DNA from 3 places in the Luteibacter sp. CQ10 genome. Region 3 is predicted to be linked to each of the others. Evidence: predicted binding sites of a transcription regulator. Region 3 holds the regulator's gene; each other region holds the start of a gene.
What was found. The regulator FliA, encoded in region 3, starts transcription of late flagellar genes. The targets are predictions, from matches to a motif close to TAAAGTTTNNCNNNCNNNGGCCGATAA.
Positions count from the first base shown of each region.

Region 1: a site for FliA is predicted at 3,940-3,966, ahead of JNG39_RS00435 (flagellar hook-length control protein FliK). Genes of this name have one in related genera too.
Region 2: a site for FliA is predicted at 983-1,009, ahead of JNG39_RS13840 (chemotaxis protein CheW). Genes of this name have one in related genera too.

Region 1 is NZ_JAEUYM010000001.1:90,657-96,939, forward strand. It holds gene murL (UDP-N-acetyl-alpha-D-muramoyl-L-alanyl-L-glutamate epimerase) at 1-970, shown strand, start outside; gene murD (UDP-N-acetylmuramoyl-L-alanine--D-glutamate ligase) at 957-2,309, shown strand; gene JNG39_RS00430 (flagellar biosynthesis protein) at 2,462-2,725, opposite strand; gene JNG39_RS00435 (flagellar hook-length control protein FliK) at 2,722-3,879, opposite strand; gene tgt (tRNA guanosine(34) transglycosylase Tgt) at 4,086-5,216, shown strand; gene yajC (preprotein translocase subunit YajC) at 5,359-5,706, shown strand; gene secD (protein translocase subunit SecD) at 5,770-6,283, shown strand, end outside.
Region 2 is NZ_JAEUYM010000003.1:196,929-203,211, forward strand. It holds gene JNG39_RS13835 (chemotaxis protein CheA) at 1-855, shown strand, start outside; gene JNG39_RS13840 (chemotaxis protein CheW) at 1,059-1,568, shown strand; gene JNG39_RS13845 (methyl-accepting chemotaxis protein) at 1,653-3,365, shown strand; gene JNG39_RS13850 (protein-glutamate O-methyltransferase CheR) at 3,369-4,238, shown strand; gene cheD (chemoreceptor glutamine deamidase CheD) at 4,235-4,894, shown strand; gene JNG39_RS13860 (chemotaxis response regulator protein-glutamate methylesterase) at 4,967-6,064, shown strand; gene JNG39_RS13865 (methyl-accepting chemotaxis protein) at 6,082-6,283, shown strand, end outside.
Region 3 is NZ_JAEUYM010000001.1:326,125-332,407, forward strand. It holds gene JNG39_RS01585 (MinD/ParA family protein) at 1-583, shown strand, start outside; gene JNG39_RS01590 (RNA polymerase sigma factor FliA) at 580-1,311, shown strand; gene cheY (chemotaxis response regulator CheY) at 1,369-1,770, shown strand; gene JNG39_RS01600 (protein phosphatase CheZ) at 1,780-2,421, shown strand; gene JNG39_RS01605 (chemotaxis protein CheA) at 2,430-4,451, shown strand; gene JNG39_RS01610 (flagellar motor protein) at 4,453-5,193, shown strand; gene motD (flagellar motor protein MotD) at 5,190-6,188, shown strand; gene JNG39_RS01620 (ParA family protein) at 6,188-6,283, shown strand, end outside.

The sequences.
Region 1 (6,283 bases), 240 kb from region 3:
AGGCCACGCCCCGGCGCCTGCGGTGGGCCTGCCGAAACGTTCGTTACTGCCGATCGGTGGCGGCAAGGATTCGGTGGTGGCGGTGGAAGCGGTCAAGTCCATCGGTGCCGACGCCACGGCCGCATGGGTGGGCAATTCGCCGCTCATCGCCGGTTGCGCGGCGCGCACGGGCCTGCCCACGCTCAACATCTCGCGCGAACTCGCGCCGGGCCTGTTCGAACTCAACCGCCTGGGCGCGTGGAACGGCCACATCCCGGTCACTGCGATCAATTCGGCGATCCTCACGCTGGCCGCCATCCTCTACGGCTACGACTCGATCGTGTTCGCCAACGAGCGTTCCGCGTCGGTCGCCACGCTGGAATACGACGGCCAGGAAGTGAACCACCAGTGGAGCAAGGGCTTCGGTTTCGAGAAGACCTTCCACGACTACCTGCATTCGCACGTCGCCGCCGACCTCGACTACTGCTCGCTGCTGCGGCCATGGTCGGAGCTGGCGGTGACCAGCGCCTTCGCGCGGCTGGGCGGCAACTACTTCGACGTGTTCTCCAGCTGCAACCGCAACTTCAAGATCCTCGGCCCCAAGCCGGCCGATCGCTGGTGCGGGCAGTGCCCGAAGTGCCATTTCGTGTTCCTGGCGCTGGCGCCGTTCATGGCCAAGCCGCGCCTGCTGTCGATCTTCGGCCGCAACCTGCTCGACGACGAGTCGCTCGCCGGCGCGTTCGACGCGTTGCTCGAGTACAAGGACCACAAGCCTTTCGAATGCGTGGGTGAGGGCGCGGAGGCGCGCGCGGCCATGGCGGCACTGGCCGAACGGCCCGAGTGGCGCGAAGACGCCCTGGTGGCGCGCTTCCGCCGCGAGATCCTGCCGCAACTGGATCGTTCCGACCTCGCGCTCGAGCCCTGGCTGAAGCCGGGGGCCTCGCACTTGGTGCCCGAACGCCTGCGCGGAGCGCTGGATGCGCTGGGCTGACCTCGCGGGGCGGCGTATCGCCGTCTGGGGATTCGGTCGTGAGGGCCGTGCTGCGCTGAACGCGCTGGCCCGGCATCTTCCCGGCCAGCCGGTCGACCTGCATTGCGCCCCCGACGAAGCGGACGTGGCGCGCGCGGCGTTTCCTTCGGCACGCGTGCATGTCGATGCGCCCGATGAAGCGACGCTTTCCGGCTATGACGTCGTGATCAAGTCGCCCGGTATTTCGGCCTACAAGCCGGAGCTGCTCGGCGCGCAATCGCGCGGCACGCGTTTCACCTCGGGCACGGCGCTTTGGTTCGCGTCGCATGCCGACGCGCGCACCGTCGCCGTCACCGGCACCAAGGGCAAGAGCACCACGTCCGCGCTGCTGGCGCACCTGGCGCGTTCGCTCGGCGTGCGCACCGCCCTGGCGGGCAATATCGGCCTGCCGATGCTCGAACTCGATGGTGAAGCGGCCGACCTGTGGGTGATCGAGCTGTCGAGCTTCCAGACTTCGGAGGCGTCGGGCGTCGATCTCGGCGTCGTCACCAGTCTCTACGAAGAACACCTCGACTGGCATGGATCGCGCGAGCGTTACGTCGACGACAAGCTCAAGCTGCTGGCTGCGTCCGCGCGCGTGCTCGTCAACGCGGCGCAGCCGGTATTGCGGGAGCGGGCCGCCGGTCATCCCGGCCTGAACACCTTCGGCGATTCCGCGGGATGGCATGTGGCCGACAGCTGGATCCGTCGCGGCGACGACAACGTGGTGCGCGCTTCGACGGTGTCCGCGCCGGGCCTGCACAACGCGATCAACGCCTGCGCGGCGCTGGCCGCGCTGGAACTCATGGGGTTCGACGCCCGCCGCGCCGCGCCCGCCGTGGCTACCTTCGTGCCGTTGCCGCACCGCCTGCAACCGCTGGGCGAACGCGACGGCCTGTACTGGATCAACGACTCGATCAGCACCACGCCGCTGGCGAGCCTCGCCGCGCTGGAAAGCGTGGGTGACCGACGGGTGGCGTTGATCGTCGGTGGACATGATCGGGGGCTGGACTGGACGCCGTTCGTCGACGCGATGCGCGCGCATGCCCCGGTGGCGATCGTGTGCCAGGGGAAGAGCGGGCCGCGCATCGCCGATGCGCTGGACGCCGCCGGTGTCGCAAACGTCCATCGCGCGCTGGATCTGGCGGCTGCGGTCGGTGCGGCACGCCATGCGTTCGGAGGTGACGGCGTGGTGCTTCTCTCACCGGGGGCGCCGAGTTTCGACCAGTTCAAGGATTATGCGGAGCGCGGCAAGCGTTTTGCCGAACTGGCGGGGTTCGAGGCGAAAGCCGCTTCGATCCAGGGGCTCGGTATCGCCTGATCTGGCGTTGTCGCGACCGGGTTCGCCGATACGATCGGCTCCCACCCCTTCGGTGGCAACCTCACGGTGATTCGGCGCCTGACAGGCCAGCAGTGAACCGGCTACCGAAGGGGTGGGAGCCGATCGTATCGGCGAACGGTCGGGCGAGTGCGTCAATCGTTGGCCGCGGCCAACAAGGTGCCGACCACAGCCGCGAGCGCCGCATAAAGCTCCGGCGGCACGTCGTCGCGCAAACGCACCGCGGCGAGCAAGGTGGCGATCTGCGGATCCAGGTGTGGCGCCAGGCCGAGCGCGCGTGCCCGTTCGAGCATGGACGCCACGCCGGCGGCATCGATCCGCTGCGCGGCGCCGTTGCCGGTCGGCGAGGCCAGGCGCAACGTGACGCTGCGACGTGGCGAAGGAAGCGAGGCGGTCATGCGCGCGCCTCGAGCAATACGGCGCTGTAGGCGCCGGAGGAAACCGGCATGCCGTGGGTGCACGAGAACTGGTCGAGCTGCAGCCCGCTCTTTTCGAGCTGGCGGCGCAACGACACGAACGAGGCTTCCAGGCGCGTGACCGTCTCCATATGCTGCGCCCACAGGCGCACCGACACGCGCGGCACGCGCAGGTGGATTTCGCCTTGCACGGCACCGAGCGTCGGCGGATCGATGGCGAAACCCACCGTCCAGCCGCCTTCGGATTCTCCGGCCGCGGGCTTGCCTTCCTCGATGCGCAACTGGAGTACGTCATAGCCACCGCGAACGCCCGCCAGCGGAATTTCCACCATCCACAGGCCGGGTTGCGGCTGCGACTCGAGCTGGCCGATCTCCACGCGGGCGACCGCCGCGCGCACGTCCGTGCGCAACTGGTTCACCAGCGATTCGACGTCCTCGTCGGCCAGCGGCAGCTCGCCGGCACGCGGCTGCGCCACGAGCGCGCGCTGCGCCAGGGGCGGTGGCGTGTCGGTGGCCGGCCGGTCGGGGACCCCGCCGGGGCGGGAGGGCGGTACGTCGGCGAGCGCGCGGCGCAGGAAGAGCAGGGCGGCCTTGAAATCGTCGGCGGCGGGCGTGGGTTCGTCCGCCTGGGCGAGGTTCGCCTCGAGGAAGCTGCCGCTCTTGGCGATGGCTTCCTTCATGCCCATGGGCGACGCGATGTCGTCGGGCTTGTTGATCGTGGCTTCCAGCGTGGCCAGTGCCGCGCGCAACGGCGCGGGCAGGGCACGGGCCATCGGCCGGCGAGCCAGGGCGGCCAGCGTGCCGAGCAGGGAGGCGTAGCCGTTCTGCTGGGGCAGCCGCTCACGCAGGCCCTGCATGGCTACCCGCTCGTCGACGGGGCCGGCCAGTACCTCGAGCTGGGGCTGCGCGCCCTGGGTGAGCACGCGTACCTGGAACTGCTGCGGCAGCTGGGAGCCCGTCGCGTCGGCCTCGACGGCGAGGCCGCCGATGTCCAGCAGCAGCTTGCCGACCTCGGTCTGCCCCATCACCCGTGCCGACAGCAGCGTGCCCACGCGCCACGCGTCGACGGCCGCCGTGGTGCCCGCGGCCGCGCCGGCCCATAGCTGGGCAGCGAAACTGGTCGGCAGGATGTTCAAAGGGGCAGGTCCTCCGCGGGCCTGGGCGAAACCCACATGGTTCCGCGCCTGTGGCATAGAGGATCGGCTGGGATCGCAGGAACTTTAGGCGGGCGAGTCGGCCCTTCGGGCCTGCGGGTCGCGGCCATGGGCCGCTGTTCACGGTTCACAGGCTGCGGCCGACTCGCAGGCCCGAAGGGCCGGCGCACTCCGCTAGAATAGCGCCCATGACCCAGCTTCTCTTCGACCTCCTCGCCACCGATGGCGCGGCCCGGCGCGGCCGTCTCCGCTTCGGCCGCGGCACCGTGGAAACCCCCGCGTTCATGCCCGTGGGCACCTACGGCTCCGTCAAGGCCATGACCCCGCGCGACGTGCTCGACATCGGCGCGGAAATCATCCTCGGCAATACCTTCCACCTTTTCCTGCGGCCGGGGCTGGAGATCGTGGGCGAGTTCGGCGGCCTGCACAAGTTCATCGGCTGGAACAAACCCATTCTCACCGACTCGGGCGGCTTCCAGGTGTTCTCGCTGGCGCACAAGCGCAAGATCACCGAGGAAGGCGTCACCTTCGCCTCGCCCGTGGACGGCTCGAAGGTGTTCCTCTCGCCCGAGGAATCGATGCGGATCCAGAAGGTGCTCGATTCGGACATCGCGATGATCTTCGACGAGTGCACGCCATACCCGGCCACCGAAAGGGTCGCCTCCGATTCCATGGAGCTAAGCTTGCGCTGGGCCGAACGCTCGCGACGGGCCTTCGACGACCTGAAGAACCCCAATGCGCTCTTCGGCATCGTCCAGGGCAGCACGTTCGAGGCGCTTCGCCACCGTTCGGCCGAGCGCCTGGTGGAGATCGGTTTCGACGGCTACGCGGTGGGCGGCCTCGCCGTCGGCGAGCCGGAGGCCGAGCGCAACCACACCCTCGACGTCACCCTGCCCATGCTGCCGGCCGACCGGCCCCGCTATCTCATGGGCGTGGGCCGTCCCGAGGACATCGTCGAGGCCGTGCGCCGCGGCATCGATATGTTCGATTGCGTCATGCCCACGCGCAACGCCCGCAACGGTTTCCTGTTTACCGACAAGGGCACGTTACGCATACGTAACGCGAAGTTCGCCACCGATACGCGCGTGATCGAAGAAGGTTGCGATTGCTACGCCTGCGCCAACGGGTTCTCCCGCGCCTACCTGCGCCACCTCGACCGCTGCAACGAGATCCTGGGCAGCCAGCTCGCCACGATGCACAACCTGCGCCACTACCAGCGCCTGATGGCCGGTCTGCGTGGGGCCATCGAAACGGGCACGCTGGACGATTTCGTCGCGGGCTTCTACGAAGCGCGCGCCAGGGGCACCGTCGAGGGCTGACGGGCCTTGCGGGCGTTCGCGTTCGCCCCCAAAGCCCGGATGGGACGCGGTTCATAACCGCCGGGGTGCGTGGCATAATCCACGATCTTTTTCCGTGAACGGCCTTTTTTTCTTGGTCGTTCCATGACTTGCGAGAAATCTGATGAGCCTCACGACGATTGCCACCCTTGCGCTGCAAGCCGCCCCCGCCGCCGGTGGCGCCCAGGGCGGTGCCCTCGGCCTGTCGCCCCTGATCATGATGGCGGTGCTGTTCGGCATCTTCTATTTCATGATGATCCGCCCGCAGATGAAGCGTCAGAAGGAGCACCGCGCACTGCTCTCGGCGCTGGCCAAGGGCGACGAGGTGGTGATGAGCGGTGGCCTCGCCGGCCGCATCGAAGACGTGGGCGAGTCGTTCGTGCGCGTCGAGATCGCCCCGGGCACCGTTGTGCAGGTGCAGAAAAGCGCGATCACCCAGGTGCTGCCCAAGGGCAGCCTGAAGAAGTCCTAAGCGCCTCCTACAACCGCGTCTGCCGCGGCCGTTGCACGGCCGCTCTCACGGAATGCCATACACATGAGTGATTTTCCACGCTGGAAATACGCGCTTGTCGTGATCGTGCTGCTGTTCGGCATCGTCTACGCCCTGCCGAACGTCTTCCCGCCGCAGCCCGCGGTGCAGATATCGGGCAACCGCGGCACCACGATCGACGCCGCGCTGAAGGGCAAGGTCGAAGGCCTGCTCGCCACGGCCAAGGTGCCCGCCTCGTCGATCCAGATCGACGACAAGGCGGGGCGCTTGCTGGCCCGCTTCGGCAACGCGGACGCACAGTCCAAGGCGTCCGACGCGCTGCGCGTCGGCCTGGGCGACAACTACACGGTGGCGCTGAACCAGGCCTCCACCGTGCCGGCCTGGCTGCAGTCGCTCGGCGCCAACTCGATGCCGCTCGGCCTCGACCTGCAGGGTGGCGTGCACTTCCTGATGGAAGTCGACCAGAACGCCGTCATCGACACGCAGGAAAACCGCTACACCGACGACATCCGTTCGATGTTGCGCGAGAAGAAGGTCAACTACGATTCGGTCAACCGCA
Region 2 (6,283 bases), on a different contig from region 3:
GAGAAGATCGGCGATCCGCTGGTGCACCTCGTGCGCAACGCCATCGACCACGGCCTGGAAGTGCCCGCCAAGCGCACGGCGGCCGGCAAGTCCGACACCGGCACGTTGCGCATGGAGGCCTTCCACCGCGGGGGTTCCATCGTGGTGGAAGTGGCCGACGACGGCGCGGGCCTCAACCGCGACGCCATCGTGGCCAAGGCCGTGCAGCGCGGCATCATCGCCTCGGGCGAGGGCATGTCCGACGATGCCGTGGCCGAACTGATTTTCGAGGCGGGCTTCTCCACCGCCGCGACCACCACCGATCTCTCCGGGCGTGGCGTGGGCATGGACGTGGTCCGCCGCAACGTGATGGACCTGGGTGGCACGGTGAACATCCGCAGCGTGCACGGCAAGGGCACCACGTTCACCATCACCTTGCCGTTGACGCTGGCCATCATCGACGGCCTCACCGCCGCCGTGGGCAGCGAAACCTACATCGTGCCGCTCGTGTCGATCGTGGAGTCGGTGCAGGTCAAGGCCGATCTCGTGCGCAGCGTGGTCGGTGGCGGCGAGCTGTTCCGCTTCCGCGACGAATGGCTGCCCATCGTCCGCCTGTTCGACGTGTTCGGCTGCGATGGCGAGCGCCGGTCCGTGGACCAGGGCATCGTCATCGTGGTGGAAGCCGAGGGCACGCGCATCGGCCTGTTCGTCGACGAGCTGATCGGCCAGCAGCAGGCCGTGGTCAAGTCGCTGGAAGCCAACTACCGTCGCGTGATGGGCATCTCGGGCGCCACCATCCTCCCCGACGGCGCCGTGGCGCTCATCGCCGACGTCACCGGCCTGGTGCGCATGCAGGCGCGCCGCAAGGCGGCCTGACCGGGCCAGCTCGATTCGCCGATACGATCGGCTCCCACCCCTCCGGTAGGCGACGACTTCGCTACCGGAGGGGTGGGAGCCGATCGCGGTTTGCGGGTGCCTAGGAGTTTTTCCGGCAAGCCCACCCTCAAGTCCCCACGATCCCGGCCGATACCCCCTAACGAAGGGGGCCACTGCCCGATCCGATCCGCCGTGGGAACGACATGAACCAGCCAGCCAGCATCGCCTCCGCCGCCGAGGCCGCCCAGTACCTGACCGTGAACCTCGGCAACGAGGAATACGGCGTCGACATCCTCGCCGTGCGCGAGATCCGCGGCTGGACGCCGGTGACCCGTATCCCCCAGGCGCCGTCCTACGTGCTCGGCGTGCTCAACCTGCGTGGCGCCATCGTGCCGGTGCTCGACCTGCGCCTGCGCTTCGGCCTGGCCCGGGAGGAATACACCGCCACCACCGTCTGCGTGATCGTGATGGTGGCCGGCCGCCAGTTCGGCATCGTGGTCGATGCCGTGTCCGACGTGGTCGAAGTCGCGCCGGACGGCATTCGTCCGGTGCCCGACATGGGCACCACCGTCGATACCGAATACCTGAAGGGACTGACCTCCGTCGGCGAGCGCATGGTGCTGCTCCTCGACGTGGATCGCCTGCTGCAACCGCAGGACGCGCAGATGCTGGAAGCCGCCCTGGCGTCCCAGGAAGCGAAAGCCGTCGCCTGAGCATGGGCATGCCGGCGGGGAGGGGCCCCGTTCGGCGTGTAAAGCCCGGATCGCCCTTGTCGCACCTTGACGATTGGAACCGTGATGAAGAAGTTCAGCTTTAAGATTCCCGCCCTGACCGTACGCGGTCGCCTGTACGGCGTGCTCGGCCTGCTCACGCTGATGCTCTTCGGTGGCGCGGCGGTGGGCCTGGGCGCGATGCACTTCCAGAACGAAGGCATGCGCCAGATCTACGAGGAGGAGCTGGTGCCCTCCGAACTGCTCAGCCGCGTGAACACGCAGTCACTGCTCTCCTTCATCGTGCTCGGCGAGGCCGCGGCCAAGGTGGGCAATCCCGACCAGGTGAAGCAGAAGATCGCCGAGTTCGAGAAGTACCAGGCCGACCTCGACGCCCGCAAGGCCGAGTTCCGCAAGCTGCCGATGTCCGCCGACATCAAGAAGGCCTACGACAAGTGGCAGGCCACGAACGACGACTATGTGCAGGCCAAGAACGACATGGTCGACGCCCTGAAGGAAGGCGACCAGGGCGCTTCCGACGTGCTCGAACTGCAGGTCCGTCCGTTGCTGATGGACCGCCAGTCGCAGTTGAGCAGCCTCATCGAGGGCAAGCGCAAGGAAGCCCAGGCCATCTTCGACAAGGAATCCGCGCAGTACCGGACGATCCGTGCGTTGTCGATCACCTCGCTGCTGATCGGCCTGGCCATCTGCCTCGTCATCGCCGTGCTGGTCATCCGTTCGATCCTGCGCACGCTGTCGCAGACGGTGGCGGTGGCCCACGAGATCGCCGCCGGCAAGCTCGGCCACGACATCCAGGTGACCCGCCAGGACGAACTGGGCCAGCTTCAGTCGGCTTTCCGCACCATGGACGATCGACTCGCCGCGATCGTCACCGAAGTGCGCCACGGTTCCACCTCGGTCAGCACCGCCGCGCAGCAGATCTCGCGCGGCAACGACGATCTCTCCCAGCGTACGCAGGAACAGGCCTCCAGCCTCGAGGAAACCGCCTCGTCGATGGAGGAGATGACCTCCACCGTGAAGCAGAACGCCGAGAACGCCAGCCACGCCAACCAGCTCGCCCGCGGTGCCCGCGAGCAGGCGGAGAAGGGCGGCGAAGTGGTGGCGCAGACCGTCGTCGCCATGCGCGAGATCAACGCGTCGTCGAAGAAGATTTCCGACATCGTCAGCCTCATCGACGAGATCGCCTTCCAGACCAACCTGCTCGCGCTCAACGCCGCGGTGGAAGCCGCGCGTGCCGGTGAGCAGGGCCGCGGCTTCGCCGTGGTGGCCACCGAGGTGCGCAACCTCGCGCAGCGTTCGGCGGGTGCGGCCAAGGAGATCAAGGGCCTCATCAACGACAGCGCCAGCAAGGTGAAGGCCGGCTCCGAACTTGTCGACCAGTCGGGCAAGGCGTTGGCGGAGATCGTCGACAGCGTGAAGAAGGTGACCGACATCGTCGCCGAGATCGCCGCCGCCAGCTCCGAGCAGTCGGCCGGCATCGACCAGGTGAACCACGCCGTGCTGCAGATGGACGAAATGACCCAGCAGAACGCCGCGCTGGTCGAGGAATCCGCCGCCGCCGCCCGCGCGATGCACGAGCAGGCCACCGAGCTGAGTCGCCAGGTGTCGTTCTTCCAGGTGAGCGGCCAGGCCGCGGCCGCCCGCGCGCCGCGCAAGGACGCCACCCAGGTGGAGATGGAGACCTTGTTCGCCTCCGTGCGCGAAACGGCGCCCGCGCCGGCCCCGCGTGCCTCGCGTCCGGCCGAGTCGGCCGACGCGGCGGTGTGGAAGGAGTTCTGATCGATGAACGCGCTCGTCGACAACGGCGATGCCGCCGCGGCGGGCGCCCAGGGACCCAGCCTCGGCGACGCCGAGTTCGGTTTCCTGCGTGAGTTCGTGTTGCAGCAGTGCGGCATCTCGCTGGGTGAACATAAGCGCCAGCTCGTGCAGGGCCGTCTGCTGCGGCGCCTGCGCGCGCTGAACCTGGCCGGTTTCGCCGCCTATTGCGACCTGTTGCGTCGCGATCCGGCCTCCGAGCTGGGTGAACTGGCCAGCTGCATCAGCACCAACGTCACCTCGTTCTTCCGCGAGATGCACCACTACGACCTGCTCGTGGACGAGCTGCTGCCGCGCTGGCTCGACGAAAAGCGCGGCGGCCGCCTGCGCATCTGGTCGGCGGGCTGTTCCACCGGCGAGGAACCGTACGCCCTGGCGATGGTGCTGGCCGAGGCGCTTGAGCGCACGGGTGCGACCGTCGACGCCAAGATCCTCGCCACCGACCTCTCGCCGCAGGCGCTGGAAACCGCGCGCAGGGGCGTGTACCCGGTGGATCGGCTGGGCGGCGTGAGCGAAGCGCGCCGCAAGCGCTGGTTCCAGCGCGGCGAGGGAAGCTACGACGGCTATGCCCGCGTGCATCCGCGCCTGCGCGAGCTGGTGACCATCCAGCCGCTCAACCTGCTCCACGACTGGCCCATGCAGGGCAAGTTCGACGCCATCTTCTGCCGCAACGTCGTCATCTACTTCGACAAGCCGACGAAGCAGCGACTGTTCTCCCGCTACGCCGGCATGCTGGAAAGCCGCGGCTACCTGTTCCTGGGTCACTCGGAATCCATGTATGGACTGTCCGAGGACTTCGACCTGATCGGCCGCACGGTCTACCGGAAACGTACATGAGCGACACCGCCGTCGCGCTGCCGCGCACCTTCGCCGGCTTCGATCCCAAGAGCGTGCTGCCGGGATTCGAGCACCTGCGCCGTTTCTGGGATCCCGCCCAGGAAGTGGTCACGGTGAAGATCCTGCCCGGCGAGTTCTACGTGAGCATGCAGGAAGAGATGATCTCCACGGTGCTCGGCTCGTGCGTGTCGGCCTGCGTGCGCGACACGAAACGGCGCATCGGCGGCATGAACCACTTCATGCTGCCCGAGCCCGCCGGCGAACGCGACAACTGGAGCTCCACCGTCGGCCGTGCCGCGCGCTACGGCAACGATGCGATGGAACAGCTGATCAACGCCATCCTCAAGGCGGGCGGCCGTCGCGACGACCTCGAAGTGAAGATCTTCGGCGGCGGTCGCGTGCTGTCCACCATGACCGACATCGGCCAGCGCAACATCGCCTTCGTGCAGCGTTACATCGCTACCGAAAAGCTCAAGCTCTGCGCGGCCGACGTGGGCGACATCTATCCGCGCCACGTGCAGTTCTTCCCGGTGAGCGGACGCGTGCGCGTGCGCCAGCTGCGCGCCACGCACGACACCCACCTGGCCGATCGCGAGAAGCGATACCTCAAGCGATTGGCCGACGATCCGATAAAGGGAGAGGTGGAGCTGTTCTGACGCTCCATTTCGCGATTCATGGTCCGGTCGGCCCGCCGACGAGGATGTCCAGCAACCCAGCGGCGAGAGCCCATGCAGAAAGTACGCGTTCTCATCGTCGACGATTCGGCCCTGGTCCGTAAGGTGCTGACCACCATGCTCGAGTCCGATCCGGGCATCGAAGTGGTGGGCGCCGCCCCGGACCCGCTGATCGCGCGTGAGAAGATCAAGGCGCTCAACCCCGACGTGCTCACGCTCGACGTCGAGATGCCGCGCATGGACGGCCTGACCTTCCTCGAGAACCTGATGCGCCTGCGGCCGATGCCGGTGGTGATGGTGTCCACGCTGACCGAGAAAGGCGCCGACGTGACCCTGCGCGCGCTGGAACTGGGCGCGGTGGATTTCTTCACCAAGCCCGCCGCCGACCTGGCCAACACCTTCATGGAGCACGCGCCGGAGATCTGCGCCAAGGTTCGCCTCGCCGCCGGCGCGAAGCCGCGCGAGCGTTCGACCGTCACCCGGCTCGACGTGGCGCCGCGCCTTTCCGCGGACGCGGTGCTGCCGCGCGCGCAGACGCCGGGCACCCGCGGCGGCACGCGCATCATCGCGATCGGCGCCTCCACCGGCGGCACCGAGGCGATCCGCGTGGTGCTCGAGGCGATGCCGCCCACGGCGCCGCCCATCGTGATCACCCAGCACATCCCCGCCGCTTTCAGCGGCCCCTTCGCGGCGCGCATGGACACCTGCTCGGCGATGAAGGTGTGCGAGGCCCGCGACGGCCAGCCCATCCAGGCCGGACACGTCTACATCGCCCCCGGCAGCCAGCACCTGCTGGTGATGTGGGACGGCGCGCGCCACGTCTGCCGCCTGCACGACGGCCCGCCGGTGAACCGGCACAAGCCCTCGGTGGACGTGCTGTTCCGCTCCATGGCCGCCAGCGTCGGCGCCGCCACCATCGGCTGCCTGCTCACCGGCATGGGCGACGACGGCGCGCGCGGCCTGGGCGAATTGAAGGAGAGCGGTGCGCCCACGCTCGTCCAGGACGAAGCCAGCTCGGTGGTGTGGGGCATGCCCGGCGCCGCCTGGAAGGCCGGTGCCGCCGCGGAGATGCTTCCGCTGGACGCGATCGCCGCCCGCCTGCTCGAACTGGCCCATACACCCGTTTCCGCCGCCGCCCGCGTCGGCACCTGAAGAACGAGACTTCCATCATGGTCATTCCCAAGAACGAACGCAGCATCGGCTTCGCCGCCAGCGTCGTGGCGCTGCTCCTGGTCCTGGTGTTCCACGCGGCCTGGGTCGCTCCCGTCGTGGTGGCGCTGCTGGCCGCCACCTGGATCGCCATCGCCCTGCGCCCTGCGCCGTTGCCCGAAGTGGAAGTGGTGCTCAACACCGCATCCAGCGACGAGGCCT
Region 3 (6,283 bases):
CCTGAAGGTGATCCCGGCCACCTCGGGCACGCGGCGCATGGCCCAGCTGCCGAACATCGAGCATGCCGCGGTCATCCGCGCGTTCGACGAATACCCGCTGGCACCCGAATACCTCATCGTCGACACCGCCGCCGGCATCTCCGACAGCGTGTCGATGTTCGCCGCCGCCTCCGACGAGGTGGTGATCGTGGTCTGCGACGAGCCGGCCTCGCTCACCGACGCCTATGCCCTCATCAAGGTGCTCTCGCGGGAATTCGGGGTGAACCGCTTCCGCATCGTCGCCAACATGGTGCGCCACGCCCAGGAGGGCCGGGCGCTCTACGAGAAGCTCTCGCGCGTGACCAGCCGGTTCCTCGACGTGTCGCTGGATTTCATGGGCATGGTGCCGCACGACGAATACCTGCGCCAGGCCATCCGCCGCCAGTCGGCGGTGGTCGACGCCTGGCCGAGCAGCCGATCGGCGGTCGGATTCAAGAATCTGGCCAGGTCGGTCGATACATGGGGTGAACCCGAGCCCCGGGCACAGGGACGGATCGGCTTTTTCGCCGACCGCACCCACTTGGGAGGAGGGCTGCCGTTGTGAGCGTCGCGAGCGAATACCTTGAAATCACTAAGGTTCCGGCGGATCAACTGGTCAGGACCCACGCGCCGTTGGTGCGCCGGATCGCCTATCACCTGATGGGCCGGCTGCCGCCGAGCGTGGACGCGAACGACCTCATGCAGGCCGGGATGATCGGACTGCTCGAGGCCGCGAGGAATTATTCGCCGACTCGCGCGGCCAGTTTCGAGACCTATGCGGGCATCCGCATACGGGGCGCGATGCTGGACGAACTGCGCAAGACGGACTGGACCCCGCGCTCGGTCCATCGGAAGTTGCGCGAGGTGGCGGAGGTAACGAGGCAGATCGAAAACGAGACGGGTGGCGACGCCGACGACGTGGAAGTGATGAAGCGGCTGGGCATCGACGCCATGGAGTACAACCAGATCCTGGCCGACGCGGCGAGCGCCCGGTTGCTGAGCCTGACGGCGCCCGAGGGCGACGAGGGCGCGGCGATCGACGTGGCCGACCCGGATGCCACGGGGCCGGACGGGCTGTTCGAGCAGGAGGGCATGCGCGATGCGCTGGCCCAGTCCATCGACGGGCTGCCGGAGCGCGAAAAGCTGGTGATGTCGCTGTACTACGATGACGAGCTCAACCTGAAGGAAATCGGTGCGGTGCTGGGAGTGAGCGAATCGCGGGTGTGCCAGATCCACGGCCAGGCCCTCATTCGACTCCGCGCGCGCATGTCGGGTTGGAAAGAAAGAACCTGACGGCACCCGGTGCCGTCACCGGTCGAAGAAAACGCGCAGTAGAGGCGGAGAGACGTTTTGGACAAGAACATGAAAATCCTCGTGGTGGACGATTTCTCCACCATGCGGCGCATCGTCAGGAACCTGCTGGTGGAGCTGGGCTTCACCAACACCCTGATCCAGGAAGCCGAAGACGGCAACGCGGCGCTCGCGCTGCTTCGCTCCCAGCCGTTCGACCTCGTGGTCACCGACTGGAACATGCCCAACATGACGGGCATCGACCTGCTCCGCGCCATCCGCGCCGACGCCGCCCTGAAGGCGATGCCGGTGCTGATGGTCACCGCCGAGAACAACCGCGACCAGATCATCGCCGCCGCACAGAGCGGCGTGAACGGCTACGTGGTCAAGCCGTTCACGGCGGTGACGCTGAAGGAAAAACTCGACAAGATTTTCGAACGTCTCGCCGCGGCGGCGGGCTAAGGAGCAGGCATGAACACGACGATTTCCGCCGGCCAGGACGTGGCCCCCGAACTGCGCGAGTTGCTCGACGCCGACGATTCCACCGCTTTCGAACAGGCGCTGGACCGCCTGATCCGCAGCCGCGAGCAGCATCTGTTCCTCGCGCTGGGCCATCTCGCCCGCGACCTGCACGAATCCGCCCGCCGCCTCGCGGCCGACATTTCGCACGACGGCAACCCGGGCAACATGGGCGACGCGCGCAAGCATCTGCGCGACGTGCTCGAGATGAGTTCGCAAGCCGCGCACCGCACGCTCGACTTCAGCGAAAAGCTGCGTCCGCAGGCGCAGGCCCTGGCGAAGGAAGCCGACGACGTGCTCGTGCTCGACGTGGCCGACCCCTCGTTCGCCCCGAACGCGCGCGCTCTCGCCGTACGCGTGGGCGATTTCGCGCAGAACTGCGACATCGGCCTGGGCGAGATGGTGGAAGCGCAGTCCTGGCAGGATCTCTCCGGCCAGCGCGTGGCCCGCGTCGAAGCCTTCATGGCCAAGGTCGAATCCTCGCTCGTCGAGCTGGTGCGCCTCACCGGTTCGCTGGCCGGCGGCGCCGCCCCCGCGGCGGACAAGGTCAGCCAGGACGAAGTGGACCGCCTGCTCAGCGAATTCGGTTTCTGAGCGCGCCGATGAGCGTGGAGCTGGACAACGAGCTGCTCAACGTCTTCCTGATCGAGGCACGCGAACTGCTCGAGAGCCTGGGCGAACAGCTCGTGGACCTCGAGGCTTCGCCGGGCGACGTCGAGCTGCTGAATGCGGTCTTCCGTGCCTTCCACACGGTGAAGGGTGGGGCGGGCTTCCTCGGCCTGCACCCGATGGTGGAGCTGTGCCATCGCGCCGAAGACCTGCTCAACGAAGCGCGCGGCGGCGCCATCGTGCTCAACGCGGGCTTCATGGACGCGTTGCTGGAATCGCTGGACCTGCTCAATGACATGATGCGCGCCGCCGACGGCGGCGTGTCGATCGAGCCCGCGCCGCGTTCGCTGCTCGACCGCCTGCTGATTCCCGGCCGTGCCGCCACGGCGCCGCCCGCCGCGCTCGCCGTACCGGTGACGGCATCGGTGCCCGCCGCGGCGCCGTCGCGGCCGCACGACCCCATCGAGGACGAATTCGAGGCCATGCTCGACGCCGCGCGCGCCGAGCGCGTGCCTGCGCCGACGGGCACCATCAGCGACGACGAGTTCGAAGCGCTGCTGGATTCGCTCTACGGCACGGGAGCGCCCGGTGCCGAGTCGGTGGAGCCCGTGCCCGCGCCATCGGTCGCGGCGCCCGCCGCCGATCCCAACGCCATCAGCGACGACGAATTCGAGGCGTTGCTCGATTCCCTGCACGGCACGGCCGCGCCGGGTTCGAGCGCGCTGGACGTTCCGCCGCCGCCCGCGCCGACACCGGCACCCGCGCCTGCACCCGCACCTGCATCCGTGGCGGCCGACACGCAGGTACCCGCCAAGGCGGCCGAGAAGCGCCAGGCCTCCACCGCCGACACGACGGTGCGCGTGGATACCCATCGCCTGGACAACCTCGTCGATGCGGCGGGTGAACTCGTGCTGGTGCGCAATCGCCTGAGCAACCTCGCGCCGCGCGGTACCGCCGACCCGATGGAACGCGCCATCGGCGAACTCGAACGCGTGGCCGAAGACCTGCAGAACGCCGTGCTGCGCATGCGCATGCAACCGGTGGGCAAACTGTTCTCGCGCTTCCCGCGCATCGTGCGCGATCTCGCCCGCCAGCTCGGCAAGGAGATCGAGCTGGTCACCGAAGGCGAAGAGACCGACATCGACCGTACCGTGGTCGAAGCGCTGGCCGATCCGTTGGTGCACCTGCTGCGCAACGCCGTGGACCACGGCATCGAGATGCCGGATGCGCGCCAGCGCGAGGGCAAGCCGCGCCAGGGCACCGTGCGCCTGGCCGCCGGCCAGTACGGCGACCGCATCGTCATCACCGTCACCGACGACGGCAAGGGCATGGATCCGGAAGTGCTTCGTCGCAAGGCCGTGGAAAAAGGCCTGATGGATGCGGAACAGGCCGCGCGCCTGGACGAGCGCGAGTGCTACGAGATCGTGTTCCGTCCCGGGTTTTCCACGGCCAGCCAGGTGTCCGACATCTCCGGACGCGGCGTCGGCATGGACGTGGTCAAGACCAAGATCGTCGAACTCGGCGGCACGCTGTCGATCGACTCGCGGGTGGGCCACGGCAGCACGGTGCGTCTCTCCGTGCCGCTCACGCTGGCGATCCTGCGCGTGCTCATGGTGCGCGTGGGCAACCGCCTGCTGTCGCTGCCGATGTCCAACGTGGCCGAGGTGTTCGAGCTGTCCGAAGGGCAGATCCAGCGCCTCGACGGACGCGTGGTCGCCAATCATCGCCAGCGCGCGCTGCCGCTGGCCGATCTCGGCCGCTGGGCCGGCGTGCAGGGGCAGGGTGGCCACGTGGTGGTGGTGCAGATCGGCCACCAGACGCTGGGTTGCCTCGTCGACGAAGTGCTCGGCCGCGAGGACGTGATGGCCAAGCCGCTCGGCCCGTTCCTGAAGGACGTGCCCGGCGTCGCCGGCGCGACCATCACCGGCGACGGCCGCATCTCGCTCGTGCTCGACCTGGCGGGGCTCGCCGACGACGGCGGCCAGGTGCTGCCCACGTTGAGGATGGCCGTCTGACATGGATATCGTGAGTCTCGTCGGCACGATCCTGGCCTTCGTGGTCATCATCGTGGGAACCATCCTCAAGGGCTCGAGCCTCGACGCCCTGTGGAATCCCGCCGCCTTCGTGATCGTGTTCCTGGGCACCTTCGCCGCGTTGCTCGTGCAGACCCCCGGCCCGGTGCTCAAGCGCGCCCTCGGCATGCTGCCGTGGGTGTACAACCCGCCGGACATCGAGTCGGAAAACCTGGTCAGCCGCATCGTCGGCTGGAGCGAGATCTCGCGCCGCACGGGCCTGCTCGGCCTGGAGCCCGCCATCGAGCGCGAGACCGATCCGTTCATCCGCAAGGGCCTGCAACTGCTGGTCGACGGTACCGAGCCCGACGCCATGCGCTCGGTGCTCGAGGTGGAGGTGTACGCGCGCGAGCACACCGACATCGAAGCGGCGAAGGTCTTCGAGAACGCCGGTACGTATTCGCCCACCATGGGCATCATCGGCGCCGTGATGGGCCTGATGTCGGTGATGCAGAACCTCGCCGATCCGAGCAAGCTCGGCCACGGCATCGCCGCCGCCTTCGTCGCCACCATCTACGGCATCGGCCTGGCCAACCTGCTGGCGCTGCCAATGGCGTCGCGCCTGAAGGGCCTGGCGCGCAAGCGTTCGCAGATGCGCGAGATCCTCGTCGAGGGTCTGGTGTCCATCGCCCAGGGCGACAACCCGCGGCATATCGAGAGCAAGCTGCAAGGGTTCCTCTCGTGAAACGCCGGCACCACGAAGAACACGTCAACCACGAGCGCTGGGCGATTCCCTACGGCGACCTCATCACGTTGCTGCTCGCCCTTTTCGTGGTGATGTACGCCGTGTCGGCGGTGAACGAAACCAAGTTCCGCGTGATGGCGCAATCCATCAACGAGGCGTTCAACGGTACCGGCAAGGTCATCGAGCCCATCAACGAGGCGACGCCCGCCACGCAGGTGCCGCTGCCGAACCAGTCGCGTTCGCCCACCGCCTCGCCCATCGCGAAGATCGACGTGCCCATCCCGCCGCGCAACCTGCCGCTGCCGGGCCACGAAGGCGCGGCCGCCGAGCATCAGGACGGCAAGCAGCGGCATGCGACGACGGCCGCCGACGATGCGAACGTGGCGGTGGGCAAGACCGAACAGAACAGCCTGAGCCAGATTTCCGACGAAGTGCAGCGCGCGATGAAGCCGCTGATCGACAAGAGCCTGGTGAGCGTTCGGCAGACGCCGGACTGGCTCGAGATCGAAGTGCGTACCGACATCCTGTTCCCCGTGGGCGTGGCGAAGCTGCAACCGCAGGCCGAGGACGTGCTGCGCAAGCTCGCCGGCATCCTCGCGCCGTTTCCCAACGCCATGCGCATCGAGGGTTACACCGACAACACGCCCATCGCGACGCCCACGTTCCCGTCCAACTGGGAACTCTCGGCGGCGCGCGCGGCCACGGTGGCGCGCCTGATCACGCTCACCGGCGTCGATCCGCATCGCGTGGGCATCATCGGCTGGGGGGAGTATCGTCCCGCCGCCGATAACGGCACCGCCGACGGGCGCAACCGCAATCGCCGCGTTCTCATCGTGGTGATGAGCGACAAGGCCGCGCCCGCGCGTTTCTATAGCGATGCCGATCGCGTCGACCTGTCGGCCGCCAAGCACGCCGCCAAGCCGGTGCCCACCGTGACGGTGCTGGCGCCGACGGCGGGCGCCGCCCGCTTCGCGCCCGTGGCGGAGAACCGCTGATGCGCGTCTGGGCCGTTTCCAACCAGAAGGGCGGGGTGGGCAAGACCACCACCACCGTCGCGCTAGGCAGCCTGCTCGCCCACGAGGGCAGGCGC